Regions from separate parts of the Bacillus pfraonensis genome, predicted to be linked through region 1. Evidence: predicted binding sites of a transcription regulator. Region 1 holds the regulator's gene; each other region holds the start of a gene.
The links. Region 1 encodes Rex, which represses fermentation and respiration genes when NADH is low (regulators of the CRP and FNR family bind a similar motif). Its sites were predicted from a motif close to TTGTGAAATATTTCACAA; they were not measured.

Region 1 (5,491 bases):
AATTGCATTTGCACATAATATTCCTCTTGTTGGTGTTCATCATATTGCTGGACATATTTACGCGAATCGTTTAGTGAAAGAACTACAATTCCCATTATTATCACTTGTTGTATCTGGAGGACATACAGAGCTTGTGTATATGAAGGAACATGGTTCATTTGAAGTGATTGGTGAAACGAGAGATGATGCAGCAGGAGAAGCATATGATAAGGTTGCACGTACATTATCGATGCCTTATCCAGGGGGACCTCATATTGATCGTCTTGCTCATGAAGGAAAGCCGACAATTGATTTACCTCGTGCATGGCTAGAGCCGGATTCGTATGATTTTAGCTTTAGTGGATTGAAATCAGCAGTTATCAACACTGTGCATAACGCAAAACAACGTGGTGAAGAAATTGCGCCAGAAGATTTAGCAGCTAGCTTCCAAGCGAGTGTAATAGATGTACTCGTGACGAAAGCAGCGCGTGCAGCAGAAGCGTATGATGTAAAACAAGTGTTGCTTGCTGGTGGTGTTGCAGCGAATAAAGGACTTCGTGCACGTTTAGAGGAAGAGTTTGCAAAAAAAGAAGAAATTGAGCTTATTATTCCACCGTTATCCTTGTGCACAGATAATGCAGCGATGATTGCAGCAGCGGGCACAATTGCATATGAGCAAGGAAAACGTGCAACATTAGCTTTAAATGCAAATCCAGGATTAGATATTGAGGCATAGTTATACACATAATTAACCACAACCTGTGGATAAAACCCATATTATCTGTTGATAATATGGGTTTTATTGTGAGTATTGAATGTTTATAACTTTTATATGATTTGTGGATAATGTGGAAAAGTTATTTTTGTGTTTATATAATAAAGGTGGATATGTGCATAAGGTTGTGGATAATTGTGTTAAGGTCAGACCTTTGACCATAGTCTTTTGTATTGAAAAATAAACAAGGTAGTTGAGGGGCTTTCAACTACCTTGTTTTTATCATATGAATATATAAGGGTTATACGTGTAACTCTTCCCATTCCGCCATAAACTTCTCTAATTCTTCTTGTTTGGTTTGCTTTGCTGTTGTAATCTCGCTAGCCCGTTCGTAGTCAGCATATACTTCAGGTAAACAAAGCTCCTCTTCTAATTGTGCAATTTCTTCTTCTAACTTTGCGATGTTTTGTTCAATTTCTTCAATTTTTCGGATACGCTGACGTTCCTGCTTTTTACGTTCTTTTTCTTCAAGATAGCTTAATTTTTCTTGAGCAACGCTTTTTTGAATAGGTACATCATTTTCTTGCTGTTCAAATTCTGCCCGTTCAATCATTTCATTTTTCTTTTCAATATAGTAGTCATAGTCACCTAAATATTCTTGTGCTCCCTCTGTTGATAACTCAACCACTGTAGTTGTGACACGGTTAATGAAATAGCGATCATGGGAAACGAATAAAAGAGTTCCAGGATAATCAATTAAGGCGTTTTCTAAAATCTCTTTACTATTTAAATCAAGATGGTTTGTAGGCTCATCGAGAATTAATAAATTAGATTTTTGCATCATCAATTTTGCTAGAGCTAATCGAGCTTTTTGACCACCACTTAGGGAAGATACTGGCTTTAATACATCATCCCCTGTGAATAAAAAGTTACCGAGTATCGTGCGAATTTCTTTTTCCGGCTCTAGCGGATAATCGTCCCATAATTCATTTAAAACACGCTTGGATGATGTTAAGTTTGCTTGTTCTTGATCATAATACCCAATAGATACATTTGAACCGAAAGAAACTTCACCGCTTAACGTCTTCAATTTATTTACAATCGACTTTAATAATGTAGATTTCCCAATACCGTTTGGACCGACTAGTGCGACACTATCACCGCGGGTTAATCGCATATTTACATGCTCAATAATTGGTTCTTTGTCATATCCAATTGAAACATCTTTTACCTGTAATACGTCGTTTCCGCTTTGTTTTTCGATATCAAAGTGGAAGGATGCGGATTTAGAATCACCTAATGGTCTGGTCAGTAATTCCATCCGATCTAATTGTTTCCGGCGACTTTGTGCACGTTTTGTTGTGGACGCACGAGCAATGTTCTTTTGGACAAAGTCTTCTAGTTTAGCGATTTCCTCTTGTTGTTTCTCATAACGTTTCATTTCTTGCTCATATAGTGCAGCTTTTAAATCTAAATATTTACTGTAGTTACCAACATATCGTCTGCTCTCTTTATTAGAAATTTCATATACTTGTGTAACAAGCTTGTCTAAAAAGTAGCGATCGTGGGACACGATTAAAATAGCTCCAGGATAGCCTTGTAAATATTGTTCAAGCCATGTTAATGTATCGATATCTAAATGGTTTGTTGGTTCGTCCAAGATGAGTAAGTCTGGTTTTGTTAATAGTAGCTTCCCAAGAGCAAGTCTTGTTTTCTGTCCGCCACTTAATGTGGAAATTGTTGTTTGGTGTGTTTCCGCTGGAAAACCAAGTCCACTTAAAATGGAGCGAATATCCGCTTCATATTGGTAACCACCTTGATCTTTGTAGTCTAACTGTAATTGATCATAATCAGCGAGTAATTTCTCGTACGTAGCAGCATTTGAAAAGTTCTCTTCCTTACCCATTTCCTGCTCTAACCTTCGAAGTTTCTTCTCCATATGCTGCAGATGTGTAAAGACGGTAAGCATTTCATCCCAAATTGTTAAAGAAGTTTCCAAACCTGTATTTTGGGCTAAATAACCAATAGAAACATCTTTTGGCTTTATAATTTCTCCACCATCGTGAGATAATTCACCGGCAATTATTTTTAATAATGTAGATTTTCCAGCACCATTTCGACCAACTAGTGCAATTCGATCTTTTGTTTGGACTTCCAATTTAATGTTTGCAAGAATTGTTTCAGCACCGTATAATTTTGAAAGCCCATTCACTTGTAATAAAATCAATGTTTTCACCTCAAATAATTTCTTAACTTTGCCATGTTTATATTTCTCAATCATACTAAAAATAGTGTATAGTTTAAAATAAAGAGAGAATTCTTCTCTCTATTATACAGGGAAAGTCATAAGTGCTAAACTTATGTATTTATTTTAAATCTGTGAACAAAGATAGGAAGAGAGGAGAGGTTACATGGATCAGCAAAAGATTCCACAGGCCACTGCCAAACGATTGCCTCTATACTATCGATTTATCCAAAATTTATCTCTTTCTGGTAAGCAACGTGTTTCATCGGCAGAATTGAGTGAGGCGGTAAAGGTAGACTCAGCAACAATTCGGAGAGATTTTTCATATTTTGGAGCGTTAGGGAAAAAGGGATATGGATATAATGTGAATTATTTACTATCATTCTTCCGAGAAACGCTCGATCAAGATGATATAACACGTGTAGCACTTATTGGAGTGGGTAATTTAGGGACCGCTTTCTTACATTACAATTTCACGAAAAATAATAATACAAAGATTGAAATGGCGTTTGATGTCAATGAAGAGAAAGTTGGAAAAGAAATCGGAGGAATTCCTGTATATCATTTGGATGAATTAGAAGAACGTTTAACAAATGATATACAGGTGGCAATATTAACAGTACCTGCTACCGTTGCACAAGCTGTAGCAGATCGATTGGCCGAAACAAATGTACATGGAATTTTAAATTTTACACCGGCACGATTAAATGTGTCAGAAAACATAAGAATTCATCATATTGATTTAGCTGTAGAATTACAAACGCTCGTTTATTTTTTGAAAAATTATCCACAATAAAACGCAGAGGAAATCCCTCTGCGTTTTATTATTGCCTTTTCTTTGTAAATTTGACTAAGATAAGTCGAAGTGCCAAATTAAAATCAATTGTTGCCATAGCAGCGAACAGCAGTGTCCAAAAGTTCCAAATTGTATCTGTAACGTTCGTAATTGCGAAACGTGTAAAGATACATCCAAGAAGGAAATACAGTGCTGCCATGAACAATGGTGAGTTCCTCATATTTAAAATCCTCCGATAAATCCTTGCATTTTTTCTGCTTGTTTGATCATTTCTTGTATTTGTTCGTTACTTACTAGTACTTGAGTTATTGCGACTAATGTATTCATCGCGACATGAGCCATAATAGGAACGATGATTCGTTTTGTTTTCACATATAGAAAAGCGAAAACAAGCCCCATGGAAGTGTATACTAACAAGTGTGTAAAATCAAAGTGAATGGCCGCGAAAACAAGCGAACTAATAATGGCTGCGATAAAGAAATTAAATCTTTTATAGAGTGTTCCAAATAAAATCTTTCTAAAGACAATCTCTTCTAAAATAGGACCGATGATAGATATAACAATAAGGAACCATGGAGTAGCTCTTGCTATTTCCATCAAATCTTGAGTGTTTTGAGAACCAGGATTAATCCCTAATAATCGCATTTCAATATTAGCTGCAAGTATTTGAGCAAACATAGCTAAAAAGAAACCGATAAAAATCCAGCCGATTGTAGCAGGAATGCTAGCTCGCTTCGTATCTAAATGTCTTTCACGTATATCGGTTCTAAGAAGCCAAAGTATAATACATAATGCAATAAAAAAGCTGATGATTGACCAGTGCCCAGCCATGATTTGCATTTTCTGCTCTCGTGAAACTGCCATATTATCATATAGTCCTGTTTTGAAAAGGAGCCATATGCCAAAAATTCCCGATAGTTGCATCAGAATATATGTAACTATAATCCACCAATATTGTTTTTTCAAATGGGTTAACCATCCTTTCTAACTCTAATTTATGAGATAAGGCGAGGAAACATGTGAACATCCCGCCGTGGGATACGTAATAACTGTTTGTATTATTATTTTTTTGTAAATCTTTATTTGAAAATGAAATAGATAACAGGAAAAAGCAGTACCTATAGAGAAAATAACTTATGGCATCCTTCATATTGTAACATACGATAAGTGGAAAAGCCGATTCATATAAAAAGGCTTTCTTGAGAATTATTGCTGTTATTGTTGTATAGAAAAAGTTTATATCGTAATTTGCGAAAAAATTATGATTTTTTTACTTGCAAAAGAAATTTAGATTATTTATTATTATAAGTGTGTTAGCACTCATAGTCTTTGAGTGCTAATAAAGAAAATTTACATAGGAAAATGAGGAGGTTATTGTTCATGCTAAAGCCATTAGGTGATCGCGTTGTAATTGAGCTTGTTCAAGCAGAAGAAAAAACAGCAAGTGGTATTGTATTACCAGACACTGCAAAAGAAAAACCACAAGAGGGTAAAGTTGTTGCAGTAGGTACTGGTCGAGTGCTTGAAAATGGTGAGCGTGTTGCTTTAGAGGTAGCAGCAGGTGATCTTATCATCTTCTCAAAATATGCAGGTACTGAAGTGAAATATGAAGGTACAGACTACTTGATTTTACGTGAAAGTGACATTTTAGCAGTTATCGGTTAATTATATACATTTTAAAAATCCAAGGGGGTCAAATATTATGGCAAAAGATATTAAATTTAGTGAAGAAGCACGTCGTTCGATGCTTCGCGGT
Region 2 (5,491 bases), on a different contig from region 1:
TGTAAGCACCTATGCATTTCATCACCTAACAGATGATGAAAAAGATGTGGCAATTGCGAAATATAGTCAATTGCTTCATAAAGGTGGTAAAATAGTGTTTGCTGATACGATATTTGCAGATCAAGAAGCGTATGATAAAACTGTTGAAACCGCAAAACAAAGAGGGTTCCATCAGCTAGCCAATGATTTGCAAACAGAATACTACACACGTATTCCAATCATGCAATCTATTTTTGAAAACAATGGCTTCCATGTAACATTCACGAGATTAAATCATTTCGTTTGGGTAATGGAGGCAACTAAGCAATAGAAAGAGGGATTAGATTGAGAATTGCTGTAATTGGAGCAATGGAAGAAGAAGTACGTATTTTACGTGACAAATTAGAACAGGCAGAAACAGAAACTGTTGCAGGTTGTGAATTTACGAAAGGGACATTAGCAGGACATGAAGTAATCTTGTTAAAGTCTGGTATTGGTAAAGTAAATGCAGCGATGTCAACGACAATTTTATTAGAGAGATATCAGCCTGAAAAAGTAATTAATACAGGTTCAGCTGGTGGATTCCACCAATCTTTAAATGTTGGGGATGTTGTTATTTCAACAGAAGTTCGCCATCATGACGTGGATGTAACTGCGTTTGATTACGAATATGGTCAAGTGCCAGGGATGCCACCAGGATTTAAAGCTGATGAAGCATTAATAGCACTAGCAGAAAAATGTATGAAATCAGAAGAGAACATTCAAGTTGTGAAAGGAATGATTGCAACAGGAGATTCATTTATGAGTGATCCAAACCGAGTTGCAGCAATCCGTGATAAATTTGAAAATCTTTACGCAGTAGAAATGGAAGCAGCAGCGGTTGCGCAAGTTTGTCATCAATACAAAGTTCCATTTGTAATTATTCGTGCACTTTCTGATATTGCTGGTAAAGAATCAAACGTTTCATTTGATCAATTTTTAGATCAAGCAGCTCTTCATTCTACGAACTTTATTATAAAAGTACTAGAAGAGTTAAAGTAATGTAACAAAAAGGCAACTGTCTCATATAAAGAAAATACATACAGTTGCCTTTTCTTTATTGGCAAATAAGGAGGAGAACACGGTGAAGGTGTATCGCGGGATTCATGAATTAATCGGTCATACACCGATTGTAGAAATTACTCGGTTTTCACTTCCAGAGGGCGTTCGTTTATTTGCAAAGCTTGAATTTTATAATCCAGGTGGAAGCGTGAAAGATCGTTTAGGAAGAGAATTGATTGAAGATGCACTAGCAAAAGGACTTGTTGCGCAAGGTGGAACGCTTATCGAACCAACTGCAGGAAATACCGGTATTGGACTGGCACTTGCTGCACTAGAGCATGATTTACATGTTATAGTTTGTGTACCAGAAAAATTTAGCGTTGAAAAACAAGAGTTAATGAAAGCGCTCGGTGCAACGGTTGTGCATACACCTACTGAACAAGGGATGACAGGTGCAATTGCGAAGGCAAAAGAATTAGTAAAAGAAATTCCAAACTCATATTCTCCAAGTCAATTTGCAAATGAAGCAAATCCACGTGCCTATTTCAAAACATTAGGACCTGAGCTGTGGGAAGCGCTAGATGGAGAGATTAACATATTTGTGGCAGGTGCAGGTACTGGGGGTACATTTATGGGAACTGCGTCTTATTTAAAAGAACAAAACCGTGAGATTAAAACGGTGATTGTAGAACCGGAAGGATCTATTTTAAATGGTGGTGAAGCAGGTTCACATGAAACAGAGGGAATCGGTCTTGAATTTATTCCACCATTTTTAAAGCCATCATATTTTGATGCAATTCATACTATTTCTGATCGAAATGCATTTAAACGTGTGAAAGAGTTAGCGCAGAAAGAAGGGCTTCTTGTAGGTAGTTCTTCGGGAGCGGCATTTCATGCAAGCTTATTAGAAGCTGAAAAGGCAAAATCAGGTACAAACATTGTAACGATTTTTCCAGATAGCAGTGAGCGTTACTTAAGTAAAGATATATACAAAGGGTGGGAATAAAAATGAGAGCAAAAACAAAGTTAATTCATGGTATTCGCATAGGAGAACCTTCAACTGGATCTGTGAACGTACCAATTTATCAAACAAGTACGTATAAACAAGAAGCGGTTGGTAAACACCAAGGATACGAATATTCACGTACAGGAAATCCAACACGTGCAGCATTAGAAGAAATGATTGCAGTGCTAGAAAATGGTCATGCGGGATTTGCATTTGGATCAGGGATGGCTGCTATTACAGCAACGATTATGTTATTCTCAAAAGGAGATCATGTCATTTTAACAGATGACGTATACGGCGGAACATATCGTGTAATTACAAAAGTATTGAATCGATTTGGTATTGAACATACATTTGTAGATACAACAAATGTAGATGAAGTAGCAGAAGCAGTTCGTCCAAACACGAAAGCAATTTATGTAGAAACACCAACAAATCCACTATTAAAAATTACAGATATTAAGCAAATTTCTACATTTGCAAAAGAGAAAGGTTTACTAACAATTATTGATAATACATTCATGACGCCATACTGGCAGTCACCAATTTCTTTAGGAGCAGATATTGTGCTTCATAGTGCAACGAAATATTTAGGGGGACATAGCGATGTTGTTGCCGGACTAGTTGTTGTTAATAGCTCACAATTAGCAGAAGATCTTCATTTCGTTCAAAATTCAACAGGTGGCATTCTTGGACCGCAAGACAGCTTTTTATTACTTCGTGGTTTAAAAACATTAGGAATTCGTATGGAAGAGCATGAAACAAATTCACGCGCGATTGCTGAGTTTTTAAACAATCATCCAAAAGTAAATAAAGTATACTATCCAGGCCTTGAAGCACATCCAAATCATGCATTAGCGAAAGAGCAAGCTGGTGGATACGGTGCAATTATTTCATTTGATGTAGACAGCGAAGAAACGCTAAATAAAGTACTTGAGAAAGTACAGTACTTTACACTTGCTGAAAGTTTAGGAGCAGTAGAAAGCTTAATTTCTATTCCAGCACAAATGACTCACGCATCTATCCCAGCAGATCGCCGTAAAGAGTTAGGAATTACCGATACATTAATCCGCATTTCTGTCGGCATTGAAGATGGGGAAGACTTAATTGAAGATTTAGCACAGGCTTTAGCATAATGGAAAAGCACTGCTCAAAGAGGGCGGTGCTTTTTTAAGATTAATTTGTGAATTTTTTCACAAATTAGACACACACAAATAAAAATATTTCGTGTATAGTAAAAGCAAGAAATGATGCTTCACACATATATTTGTGAAATGTTTCACAAATAATAGAATTCATGTAGGAAAAGTAACTCTATTTTTTTTACGCTAATAAGGACTCATTAAGGCCGTGAGGGACTCTTTAAGACCAAGTAGCAGAATAGGAGGAATTTACATGGTAGTCAAAGAGAAAGTTGTAAATGAAATGCAAGAAATAACAGAGATGATTGACACGTTGGTGAAGAATGGTCAGGAAGCTTTACGAGCATTAGAGAATTTTACACAAGAGCAAATTGACGACATTGTACATGAAATGGCACTTGCGGGTGTAGACCAACATATGCCACTTGCAAAAATGGCTGTTGAGGAAACAGGGCGCGGTGTATATGAAGATAAATGTATCAAAAATATTTTTGCCACTGAATATATTTGGCACAGTATGAAAAAAGATAAAACAGTAGGAATCATTCATGAGGATCCCCATGAAGAAATGATAGAAATTGCAGAACCAGTCGGTGTAGTTGCTGGGGTAACACCAGTAACGAATCCAACTTCGACAACGATGTTTAAAGCGTTAATCGCAATGAAAACAAGAAATCCAATTATCTTTGCATTTCATCCTTCCGCACAAAATTGTTCGATTGCAGCGGCTAAAACGTTATATGATGCAGCAGTGAAGGCGGGGGCGCCAAATGGCTGTATTCAATGGGTTGATAAACCTTCTGTTGAGGCGACAAAGCAATTAATGAATCATGAAGGTGTTGCACTCGTTCTAGCAACTGGAGGCGCGGGGATGGTGAAATCAGCGTATTCTACTGGTAAACCAGCCTTAGGCGTAGGACCTGGAAACGTACCTTGTTATATAGAAAAATCTGCACATGTAAAACGTGCTGTAAATGATTTAATTTTATCAAAAACATTTGATAACGGTATGATTTGTGCTTCTGAACAAGCAATCATTGTAGACAAAGAAATTTACAATCATGTGAAAGAAGAAATGATAGCAAATAATTGTTACTTTGTAACAGAAGATGAACGGAAAAAATTAGAGAAACTTGTCATTAATGAAAATACATGTGCAGTAAATAGTGATATTGTTGGGAAATCAGCATATTATATTGCGGCATTAGTGGGAATTACTGTACCAGAAGATACAAAAATGCTGGTTGCTGAAGTTAAAGGCGTAGGTGCTGATTACCCACTATCTCGTGAAAAACTAAGCTCGGTATTAGCTTGTGTAAAAGCGAATTCACTGGAAGAAGGATTTACATATTGTGAAGGTATGTTAGATCTTGGTGGTTTAGGACATTCAGCAGTTATTCATTCGACAAATAAAGAAGTACAAAAACAATTTGGTTTACGTATGAAAGCGTGCCGTCTCATTGTAAATGCTCCGTCATCACAAGGCGGAATTGGTGATATATATAATGCATTTATTCCATCACTTACACTTGGATGCGGTTCATATGGAAAGAACTCTGTTTCTCAAAACGTAACGGCAACACATCTATTAAATATAAAAAGACTTGCAAGTAGAAAAAAGAATATGCAGTGGTTCAAATTACCACCTAAAATTTATTTTGAAAAGCATGCGACAGGATATTTAGAAAATATGCCGAATATTTCACGAGCATTTATTGTAACGGATCCTGGAATGGTTGAGCATGGATATGTCGATACAGTAACGCACTATTTACGTAAACATACAAATGATGTAAAGGTGGAAGTATTCTTTGAAGTAGAGCCAGATCCATCAGATGAAACGGTATTTAAAGGTGCCGAAATGATGAGAAGTTTCAAGCCGGATGTGATAATCGCTCTTGGTGGTGGATCGGCAATGGATGCAGCAAAAGGAATGTGGCTCTTCTATGAGCATCCAGAAACAACATTCTTTGGCATTAAGCAGAAGTTTTTAGATATAAGAAAACGTACATGTAAATATCCGAAACTTGGAAACAAGGCGCAATTTGTTGCAATCCCAACAACATCAGGAACAGGATCAGAAGTGACACCATTTGCGGTTATTACAGATAAAAAGAACAATATAAAATATCCGCTTGCTGATTATGAATTAACACCAGATGTAGCGATTGTTGATCCACAATTTGTGATGACAGTACCTCCGCATATAACTGCAGATACTGGAATGGATGTATTAACACATGCCATTGAAGCGTACGTGTCTATTATGGCAAATGATTATACAGATGGTTTAGCATTAAAAGCAATTGATCTTGTATTTAAA
Region 3 (5,491 bases), on a different contig from region 1:
GTTAAATCCATAGCTTAATTGACCATACCCACCAATCATATGTGTTGGCTTCACGTGGATACGTGTTGGGCTATTATGTGTTCCTCCGCGATTGCTCGTTAGTTTCGTACCAGGCACATTAATGTGACGATCTTGTGCGTGATGCATAAAGGCCATTCCTCTTGGTATGCGGTGCGTTACAACGGCACGCGCTACAACAACGCCGTTACGGTTAAAGCATTCGATCCAGTCGTTATCAGCAACGCCAGCTTCAGCTGCGTCATCTTTGTTCATCCAAACAGTTGGACCACCGCGGAATAACGTTAACATCGGTAAGGAATCGAAGTACATACTATGAATCGACCATTTATTATGCGGCGTTAAATAGTTCAGCGTAATTTCTTTTCCTTCTACTTCAGGACGTGATTTACGGAACGGTTTATGCTGCAGAATTGGCTTAAATGTAGCCATTGTTTCACCGAATTCCTTCATCATATCGTGATCTAAGTAGAACGATTGTCGTCCAGTTACTGTTCTCCAAGGGATAAGGCGCTCGACATTTGTTGTAAATGGTGAGTAACGACGTCCACCTTTTTCAGAACCCGTAAAGGCAGGGGAGGTAATCACCGTTTTTGGCTGCGCAGTAATTTGTTCGAATGTGAAGCATTCTTCTTCACGTTCTTCCGCTAAATCACGAAGCTGTAAATCTGTTTGTTTTTCAAGAGCTTCCCATGCTTTTACGGCCATATGACCATTCGTTGTAGAAGAAAGGGTTAACACTGCTTCAGCAGCATTGATTGCTTCTTTAATGTCAGGGCATCCTTTTGCGATAGAATCAGTGCGAACAACGCCTAATCGACTCTTTAATTGTTCGTATTCTTTTTCTGCTGACCAAGAGATTCCTTTCGTACCGATTGGCTGTTTCCCAGCATTTGGTCCGAGCGCAGTCATTTTGTCATAAATCGTTTTGTAATCCCGCTCCATAACATGAATTTGCGGCATTGTTTTTCCAGGGATTGGTTCGCATTCACCTTTGCTCCAGTCTTTAATCTTGCCAAGTGGCTGTGCCAATTCTTGTGGTGTATCATGAAGAAGTGGTGTTGCGACAACTTCTTTCATTGGTTCAAGGTCAAGTTCTGTTGCTAACTTAGATACTGCTTTAGAAAGAGAGCTGAAAATATCCCAGTCAGAGCGTGCTTCCCATGGTGAACCGATTGCCGGATTAAATGGATGCACGAATGGATGCATATCTGTACTACTTAAGTCATGTTTTTCATACCAAGTTGAAGCAGGAAGGACGATATCAGAATAAAGTGCTGTTCCAGCCATACGGAAATCTAAGTTAATGAGTAAATCAAGTTTTCCTTCAGGTGCTTTTTCATGCCATTTTATTTCTTCTGGTCGCAATGAATCGCTATCATCATTCATTAATCCGTTTGTTGTACCTAATAGATGTTTTAAGAAATATTCATGTCCTTTACCAGAACTTGAAATTAAGTTTGCGCGCCAGACGAATAAATTACGCGGGAAGTTGTTTTTGTTATCTGGGTCTTCAATTGCAAATTTCAGTTCTTTTTCTTTTAGTTGTTGCGCAACATATTTTCCGATTTCTTCCTGGGTTGTTGCGCCACTAGCGACAGCTTCTTTATATAATTCAATTCCGTTTTTCTCAAATGTTGGATAAGAAGGGAGCCAGCCAAGGCGAGCAGCTAATATATTGTAATCACCGTGATGTTGATAGCGTGAGTTGCCGACAACTGGTGATGCTAGGTGCCCAACTGGTGTATCTTCATAGCGCCACTGATCCGTTACGAAATAGAAGAAAGATGTACCGTTTTGTAGTTTCGGTGGACCTTGCCAGTCTTTTGCCATTGCGATCGTTTGCCAACCTTCTGCTGGACGTAGTTTCTCTTGCCCAACATAATGTGCCCAGCCTCCGCCGTTTACACCTTGCGCTCCAACGAGAAGAACAAGATTTAGAACTGCGCGGTAAATCGTATCAGAGTTAAACCAATGGTTAATACCAGCGCCGACAATAATCATTGAGCGGCCATTTGTATCAACCGCATTTTGAGCAAATTCACGAGCGATTTGAATAATCAGTTCTCGTTTTACGCCGGTCATTTTCTCTTGCCATGCTGGTGTAAATGGCATATCATCATTGAAGTCTTTCGGTTCTTGCCCGCCAAGTCCACGGTTAACTCCGTAGTTTGCTAACGTTAAGTCGTATACAGTTGTAACGAAAATGTCGCCTTCTTCAGTCGTGATTTTTTTCACTGGAATTGTGCGTTCTAATACTTTGTTTCCATCATCAGAGAAGTACGGAATTTGTACAGTTCCAACAGCATCTTCCATACCAAGTAAGGAAAGGCGTGGATCAATTTTTTCGCCGGTTTGTTCATCTTCTAAGCGCAAGTTCCATTTCTTTTCGTTATCCCAGCGTGACCCCATTGTGCCATGAGGTGTTGCGAAATCGTTCGTGTTATCGTTCCAAAGAACAGGTTTCCATTCACCAAGCTTTGTTTCACGGCCAATATCATTCGCGTTTAAGAAACGATCGGCAACAAATTGGTCTCCTTGTTGTTTCAATGTGACAAAGAACGGGAAATCAGTATATTGTTTTGCATAATTTGTGAAGTATTCCACTTGCTGGTCCACGTAAAACTCTTGTAAGATGACGTGCCCCATTGCCATTGCAAGTGCTCCGTCTGTACCTTGTTTTACGCTAATCCAATCATCAGCAAACTTTGTGGATTCCGCAAAGTCAGGACTTACAGAAACAACTTTCGTTCCTTTATAGCGCACCTCTGCTAAGAAGTGAGCGTCTGGTGTTCTTGTCATTGGTACGTTTGAACCCCACGTCATAATGTAACCAGAGTTATACCAATCACTACTTTCTGGTACATCTGTTTGATCACCCCAAATTTGCGGAGAAGCTGGTGGCAAATCAGCGTACCAATCGTAGAAGCTAAGCATTGGACCACCCATGAGCTGCATAAAGCGGCTACCAGCAGCATGGCTTAACATCGACATGGCTGGAATTGGTGAGAAACCAACATTTCGATCTGGGCCGTATTTGATTACTGTATAAAGTAGAGAAGCGGCAACAAGTTGTAATACTTCATCCCAACTAGCACGGATGAATCCGCCTTTACCCCGGGCCTGCTTATAAGTACGTGCTTTTTCAGGATTTTCCACAATGCTTTTCCAAGCGTCTAGCGGTGATTTGTGGTTTTGAAGTTCTTCTTGCCACATATTCCAAAGTACGCCACGGACATATGGATATTTCACGCGAAGTGGACTATAAATGTACCAAGAAAAACTTGCTCCGCGTGGACATCCTCGTGGCTCAAAGTCTGGCATATCAGGGCCCGTTGATGGATAGTTCAGCTCTTGGCCTTCCCAAGTTACAATTCCATCCTTTACGTAAATGTTCCAGCTACAAGAACCAGTACAGTTTACACCGTGTGTAGAACGAATGACTTTATCATGTTGCCAGCGTTTTCTATACACGTTTTCCCATTCGCGATCTTCATACGTTTCTTGTGTATGATTGTTGTTATAGCGATCTATTGGAGAAAAATATTTTAAACGTTTCATTAATGCTGAAGGTTTCTTTTTCATACTGTTCACTCCTTTATTACGTCTCTCTTGCTTACTTTCAATATAAGAGAGCGCGTCAAATAGAGATGTGATATCTATCACAGTTCAACAGATTGTCAAAAATCAGACTTATAACATTTTTTGGGAAGTTGTGACATTTTTCACATCGAAGAGTGATTCTTTTTTGTAGAATAAAGGAGAAAGAAAAAAGAGTAGCCTCTCAAATAGAGAGGCTACTCAATACTACACACAGAGGCGGGACAATCTTCACAAGCAATTTCGCATTTTAAAAATTGTAAATTATGAATCGTGATTTTTCCTTTATGAATAGAAATAATTCCTTGCTTTTTTAAATCATTTAACATACGGTTGACACTTTCACGTGAGGTTGCACAGAAATTCGCAAGCTCTTGATTTGTTAAAGGTAGATCGATAAGGATGCCGTTTTCTTTTAATACGCCATAACTATTCGTCATACGAATAAGAGTCGAATAAAGAGCACCTTTTTTACCATGTAACACTAAATCACGGAATTTCGTTTGCATTCTCCTTAAATGTTCACTAATCCATTTCATAAATTCAAAGGCAAGGGCTGGTTTTTCAAGTAATGCCTTCTCTAAAGCATCTCGTTTAATTACGCCAACCTCAACATTTTCAAGGCATTTCGCATTTAATAAATACTTTGCATTGTCCGTAAATAATGTTAATTCTCCGATGATATCATGCGTTGAACAAATGCGAAGTGTTAACTCCTGTCCGTCAGCACTAATTTTACTAATCTGCACTTTTCCAGAGCGAACGATATAGAGTTCTTTTGCCTCCACACCTTCTTGGAAAATATAACTTCCTTTATTAATCTGCATTTTATATTCAACAGATGCAAGCAATTCCTTTAAATCTTCTGATAATGCCGTACGGTTTGTCACAGCAATCACCTTTCTTTTAAAAGCAGTCTATTTCTTATTGTGGATGTAAACATGGTGAAAATGCAAGAAATATCTTTTCATTATAGGTGATAAGTTAGTACTTAGCTGTGAACAAGCGCACATTTCGTACTGAAAAAAAGAGTGTCTTTTGTAGACACCCTTTTACTTTATTTAATCCACTCCACAACCATATCCATTGTTTGACGAGTTTTATCACGTTTTGGTTCTTCTGCGCGATAACCAAAAGCAACTAAAACAGACACACCAAATGCATCATCTGAAATAATTCCTTCTTCTTTTAAAATTGCATCTACTTTTTCTTGATGAAACCCTTCAATCGGACAAGAGTCGATGCCGATTTGAGCAGCGGCAGTCATCATATTGCCAAGAGCGATGTAAGTTTGTTTAGAAGCCCAATCAAACATGGCACGATCACTTTCTAGTAATTGAAAATCAGATTCTTGAAATTCTTTATAAAAACCGCGTTTCATCGTTATAACTTCTTCAGGAAGTTGCTGAATATTTTTCATAAAGTTAGAAATATAGGATGAGTTATAAATCATCTCTTCTTTTTTACGAGCTAATATAACGACAAAGTGGCTTGCTGTTGGTAATTGTTTTTGCGCACCCCAAGATACAGGAAGAAGCTTGTTACGAATATCTTGATTTTGAATCACAACAAATTTCCAAGGTTCAAAACCAAATGAACTTGGAGAAAGTCGGCCAGTTTCTAAAATAAAATGAAAATCTTCATCAGAGATTTTTTTATTTACATCAAATTCTTTACATGCATGTCGAAATTGATAAGCTTTTAAAATTTCTTCTTTTGTATGTTCCATTTAAACAACCACCTTTTAATAATTTGCTTTTTTATAGTAAGCTGATTACAAAATTGATTCTACAATAGTAAAATAAAAGATGTAAGTACGCACATTTTTAGCATATAGTATCAATTTGTATACTAATGGAGAGTGACAAAATGG
Region 4 (5,491 bases), on a different contig from region 1:
ACGTAACGATTATAACAGAAGGTTCAGATGCAGAAGCTGCTTTAGAAGCGCTGGCAGCATATGTACAAAATAAACAGTAAAAAGCTATCGCGTGGGCGATAGCTTTTTTGATTGGATAAATCAGTTGAATATTTTTGAGTAATTGATGTGTTGTATTCAATCGTCGATTAAAGGTTCGCTTTATCCTACACCTATCTTCCTCGTTTTTCCCTGAATATTGAGGTGGGGATCTTACTGCCCGTTAATACGGGATAAATTATGAAAGAATCCGTTTTTCTCCTTGAAGTTCACGGATCGGTTGAATGTTTTGCGTAAATTCGAGGGTCCCCATATATTTTCCATCTGCATTTCGCACTGCGAAGTAGCGAATATATACATATTTATCTTGAAATTGAATCCAAAAATCTTCACAATCTTTTTTTCCAGATTTGAAATCTTCTAAGAGTTTTTCAACGACATGAACGCTTTTGGGAGGATGACAGTTTTGCACTGTTCGACCAATGACAGCTTTCGTGCGAGCGAAGATCCGTTCTTTTCCATGAGAGAAGTAACGCACAACATCATTTTCATCGATAAATGTAATATCAACGGGTAAGTGATTTAATACGAGTTCTAGTTGTTGTAACGATAATAGTCCTGTTTCAAAACGAATAAATCCTTCTGACATTGTTTCTTCTTGCATCGCTATTCTTTCTGGTTTCCATGTAGTTGTAGGGCTTGTTAAGCAGTAGCCGATTTCATCACTTTCATGAGCGATTTTTAGCCATTCATCTTCTGTAAGAGTTTGAAGGGCCATCGGAAATAAAATATTTTCTTCTTTAAAAATCATTTCAGTTACGTCATGGGTGACGAAAGAAACGCTGTCTAAGACTGATTTTTTATCTTGATTATAATTTACTAATTTTTGTTTTGCTTCTTTAATAGCAGCACGAATTCTGTCATCAACGCCCCACATAACTTGGGTAGGTCCATAAATGCCGTATTTCTCTAAATAAGGGAAAAGTAGATTTTCTTTCCGGCTATAATGTTTATCAACATCTAGTAATAAATTTAAGTCTTCTATTAATTTATAAATGTTTTCTTCGCTATCTTCTTTTTCAAAACGTTCATAGTGAAGTTGAAGTTTGAAATTCACAAGTAAATCAATTTCTTTGTTTTCCAGTTTAAATGTATGAATGGGATGACCTGGTTGCTCTTCTTGTTTATTAGATTGATGAATTTCTTCAATGGATCCCTTAAAAACAGCTGTATGAACGGAGCATAAGCGTTGTACTTCTTCAACTGGAATGCCTTCTTCCTCCATAAGTGCCTGCTCGAGCTTTGAAATTTCTGCTACGGTAATATTTCCAATTGCTTCTTGAAACTGAGCTGTTACATCTTCAATGTTTTTTCCGTTATGAAGATCTTTAATAATAGTCTTTAAGATTGTTTGTCGTTCAGAGTTATTTATATTTTCTTGTTCACGGTTATTAATCATTTCACTCATAAGGATTCTCCTCTACTCATTAATGTGAAATCCATTATTTTGAAAAGCTTCTTTTACTCCGTCTAATGAAATACCTTTCATTCGGCAGCCTTTCGGGATAGTCATTATACGGCCGGCTGTTTGCAGCATATTAGGTTTTGTTATATTTTCAAATCCAAGGTTCTTTAAAATGGGAATAATTTCAGGATATTGATTCGTTAAATCATAAACAGTATGATGAAAATTAATTTGTTTTGTCATCATTCTCACCTCGAAACAATTGATATGAATTATCAATTACACTGTAACATAAAGATTGGAATGAAATTGTGAGCCAAATCACACGTTTGTTCTTTTAACAGGTTTGTCACTTTTTCTGTATTCAATAATGGGTATGGAGAGGGTGGGGGAGAGGTAATCTCGTCGAATGGTCGATATGTTGTGTCGAATTGCCGATATATTTCAATTTGCGCCGATATATCATGAGAAGCAGGTATATTGGAAAAAACGCTGATATATTTTGAGAAGTGGTCAATAAGAAAGGCTATCGCATGGGCGATAGCCTTTTTTGGAGCAGTTCTAAACGAGCCGCTTTCGCTTTTAGTTGTATCCAGCTCCAGCGGCTAGAATGGTCGGTGGCTTCGCTTCTTCCGCCGAGGTAAAAAGCACCTCTTTGTCAGAAGCTCCATCCCCCTCCCATTCTGAGCGAGCCGCTTTCGCTTTAAAGTATATTAACGATTTGTAAAGATTTTATCGATTAAGCCGTATTCTAGTGCTTTTTCTGCTGTCATGAAGTTGTCGCGGTCTGTGTCGCGTTGTAGTACTTCTAATGGTTGTCCTGTGCGATCAGCAAGAATTTGGTTTAGTTTTTCACGTAAGAATAGGATACGTTTTGCAGCGATTTCGATTTCAGTTGCTTGACCTTGTGCTCCGCCAAGTGGTTGGTGAATCATTACTTCACTGTTTGGAAGTGCGAAACGTTTTCCTTTTTCACCTGCTGCAAGTAGGAAAGCACCCATAGATGCTGCCATACCGATACAAATTGTTGATACGTTTGGTTTAATAAACTGCATTGTATCGTAGATTGCCATACCTGCTGTGATAGAACCACCAGGGCTGTTAATGTATAAATGAATATCTTTTTCTGGATCTTGAGATTCCAAGAATAAAAGCTGGGAAACGATTGAGTTTGCTACGTTGTCATCAATTGCGCTACCAAGCATAATGATGCGGTCTTTTAATAGGCGAGAGTAAATATCGTAAGCGCGTTCTCCACGATTTGTTTGTTCAATTACTGTAGGAATTAAATTCATCTGTTATTTCCTCCTTTGAAAGCTTTCTTAGTCTTATAATACAATTATGGTCAATATAGGTCAAACAAAACCACTTTAAATCAAAAAAATATGTAGTTGTACCATGATTTATTCGCTATGTTTTTGAAATTCCCTGCTTATGTGTCTTTCAACATCATAACCGAATTATATAAATTTAAACGTAATAGGAGAAGTATGTGATTCGCAAAAAACAAAAGAACGCCTTTTCTGTAGAAGCGTTCTTTTGTGTATTATTCTTTTAGGAGATAAGTTACTCTATTTAAAATATGTTGAACTTGTTTTGCGTTTTTGCTATACATTTGACTTGCCGATTTCGATTTTGTTTCTAATGAGAATAATTCAAGATCAGCTTGACATTTTTTTAGAGAAGCCAACAATAATGGTCTATCCTGAGGGGATGGCATTTGAAGTTTATCATCATATATATCGACAGTAAGTTGTCCGTAAGAATCGACTTGCCCGATAAAGACATTTTCTATCACCACGCCAAGTTTCTCTAACTCGGCGTGAAGCCAAGCACGATTATGACCACTAGCTGAAAGTGGTTCATCTAGTACGTTTCCATCCATAATTACCGTTTGTGTTTCTTTTGCAGGTGCTATTTGTAAGCCGATATCTTTTGGGGTAAGAGGCTGTTTATCTCTTTTTAACAAGACATTTAATTCACCGCCCGACTCCAATACAGCATATTCAACATCTGCTATGCTAAACGCATTTTTCTTTCTAAGAAGTTCTAGTAGCTCATCGATTGTATAATTTTCTTTCTTTAAATTATCTTCAAGAACTTTCCCGTCTTTTATAAAAATAGTGGCTTTTCCTTCAATGAAATTTCTGAGCCGCTTGTTTTTTAAAGCAGCCATACCCGCGAAAAATGGAACAAGAGAAAAAACAAGCATACTAGAAACACCGTGCCAAAAGTTGCGCTCGAGTCCTGATGTAATTTCAGCGGCGATGTTTCCGATTGTCAGACCTGCAACATATTCGAAAAATGAAAGCTGTGAAATTTGCCTTTTTCCAAGCAATTTTGTCATTGAAAATAAAATAACTAAAATAACTAAGGAGCGTATAATGACAAGCAGCCATTCTGGTACATGAGGCATGGTTATTCCCTCCCGTTCAGCTAAAATCCTTTATATTGTGGTTCTTCTCTTTCTAATACGGAAATTCTACTTTTAAGGTCAGCGATTACACTGTCCATTTCCATCATACATTCATGGAAGACTTGTTTTGCTTCTTCTTCAGCAGCGTTTTGTGAAAGTGTGCTTAAACTTGCTTGTGCACTTTTTAAACTAGCGAGACATGTTTTTACACTAGCAACAACAGTCATACAAACACCTCTTATCCTTTTGGTTTAAATAGTAATGCTCCGATAAATCCGAAGATAATAGCTGCAGATATACCAGCACTTGTTACTTTAAACATTCCGGTTATAACCCCGACAATACCATGTTTTGCTGCTTCAGCCATGGCTCCATGAACAAGGGCGTTTCCGAAACTTGTAATCGGAACTGTTGCACCAGCTCCTGCAAAATCAATTAAAGGCTCGTACAGACCGAATCCATCTAGTATCGCACCAGCAACAACGAGCGTTGCCATTGTGTGAGCGGGTGTGAGCTTACCGACATCAAACATAAGTTGTCCAATTACACAAATCATTCCACCGATTACAAAAGCCCAAAAATAGATCATCTATTGCGCACCTCCAGTTTCAATCGATACGGCATGAGCAATGCACGGGATAGTTTCTTGCTGTTGGAATGTCAGTGGAGATAGCAGTGCTCCAGTAGCCACTACAAGTATTTTTTTGAATTCTCCTTTTTTCATTCTGTTCAATAAATGCCCGTATACGACGGTCGCTGAACAACCTGGACCACTCGCTCCTGCTATTACAGGCTGACCTTCTCTATAAATGAGTAATCCGCAATCTTGAAACTGTTCGCTTGTTACTTTCGTCCCGTGCTTATGCAGTAAATCATAAGCAATTTCCCGTCCGACATGACCGAGATCGCCTGTAACGATTAAGTCATAGTAGGATGCATCAATTTGTCTTTCGCGTAAATGAGCTTCGATTGTATCGACGGCAGCAGGAGCCATCGCACCTCCCATGTTAAAGGGATCGGTTAAACCCATATCGACAACTCGACCAATTGTCGCTGATGTAACACGTGGTCCTTCTCCTTGATCGCTCAAAAGAGCGGCACCAGCTCCTGTGACGGTCCATTGAGCAGTAGGGGGTTTTTGTCCGCCATATTCAGTAGGATAGCGAAATTGTTTTTCAACAGCGGTATTGTGACTGGATGCTCCTGTTAATAAATATTTTGCACCTCTTGCATTTACAATACTTGCCCCAAGAGCAAGGCCTTCCATAGAAGTAGAACAAGCGCCAAATAATCCAATATAAGGAGCACCGAGCGTACGGCAAGCAAAGCTAGAGGGAGTGATTTGGTTGATAAGATCACCTGCTAAAATGAACTGAATATCTTCTTTGCGGAGCTTTGCTTTTTCGGTTGCACGATTACAAGCTTCTTCAAACAGAACTTTATGTGCTTTTTCATAAGAATCTTGCCCAAGCCATAAGTCTTCATGAAGGGCATCAAAGTCTTCGGGAATTTTTCCCTTTGCTTCAAATGGACCTCCAATAACCCCTGTTGAGATGATGACCGGTTTATTTTCAAATACCCATGTTCGGTGT

Region 2: a site for Rex is predicted at 3,294-3,311, ahead of adhE (bifunctional acetaldehyde-CoA/alcohol dehydrogenase). Genes of this name have one in related genera too.
Region 3: a site for Rex is predicted at 3,732-3,749, ahead of KFD70_RS23820 (nitrate reductase subunit alpha). Genes of this name have one in related genera too.
Region 4: a site for Rex is predicted at 1,793-1,810, ahead of KFD70_RS03925 (DUF1858 domain-containing protein). Genes of this name have one in related genera too.

Annotation. Positions count from the first base shown of each region.
Region 1 is NZ_JAHCDO010000048.1:2,536-8,026, forward strand. It holds gene tsaD (tRNA (adenosine(37)-N6)-threonylcarbamoyltransferase complex transferase subunit TsaD) at 1-715, shown strand, start outside; gene KFD70_RS26675 (ABC-F family ATP-binding cassette domain-containing protein) at 996-2,921, opposite strand; gene KFD70_RS26680 (redox-sensing transcriptional repressor Rex) at 3,106-3,735, shown strand; gene KFD70_RS26685 (YdiK family protein) at 3,764-3,955, opposite strand; gene KFD70_RS26690 (CPBP family intramembrane glutamic endopeptidase) at 3,958-4,701, opposite strand; gene groES (co-chaperone GroES) at 5,116-5,400, shown strand; gene groL (chaperonin GroEL) at 5,438-5,491, shown strand, end outside.
Region 2 is NZ_JAHCDO010000017.1:52,046-57,536, forward strand. It holds gene KFD70_RS17705 (class I SAM-dependent methyltransferase) at 1-310, shown strand, start outside; gene mtnN (5'-methylthioadenosine/S-adenosylhomocysteine nucleosidase) at 325-1,020, shown strand; gene KFD70_RS17715 (O-acetylserine dependent cystathionine beta-synthase) at 1,103-2,026, shown strand; gene KFD70_RS17720 (bifunctional cystathionine gamma-lyase/homocysteine desulfhydrase) at 2,029-3,162, shown strand; gene adhE (bifunctional acetaldehyde-CoA/alcohol dehydrogenase) at 3,422-5,491, shown strand, end outside.
Region 3 is NZ_JAHCDO010000033.1:37,691-43,181, reverse strand. It holds gene KFD70_RS23820 (nitrate reductase subunit alpha) at 1-3,603, opposite strand, end outside; gene KFD70_RS23815 (Crp/Fnr family transcriptional regulator) at 3,816-4,508, opposite strand; gene KFD70_RS23810 (NAD(P)H-dependent oxidoreductase) at 4,676-5,347, opposite strand; gene KFD70_RS23805 (winged helix-turn-helix transcriptional regulator) at 5,488-5,491, shown strand, end outside.
Region 4 is NZ_JAHCDO010000003.1:255,440-260,930, reverse strand. It holds gene KFD70_RS03935 (HPr family phosphocarrier protein) at 1-80, shown strand, start outside; gene KFD70_RS03930 (DUF438 domain-containing protein) at 257-1,486, opposite strand; gene KFD70_RS03925 (DUF1858 domain-containing protein) at 1,499-1,726, opposite strand; gene clpP (ATP-dependent Clp endopeptidase proteolytic subunit ClpP) at 2,197-2,778, opposite strand; gene KFD70_RS03915 (DUF421 domain-containing protein) at 3,030-3,899, opposite strand; gene KFD70_RS03910 (DUF1657 domain-containing protein) at 3,920-4,126, opposite strand; gene spoVAE (stage V sporulation protein AE) at 4,138-4,488, opposite strand; gene spoVAD (stage V sporulation protein AD) at 4,489-5,491, opposite strand, start outside.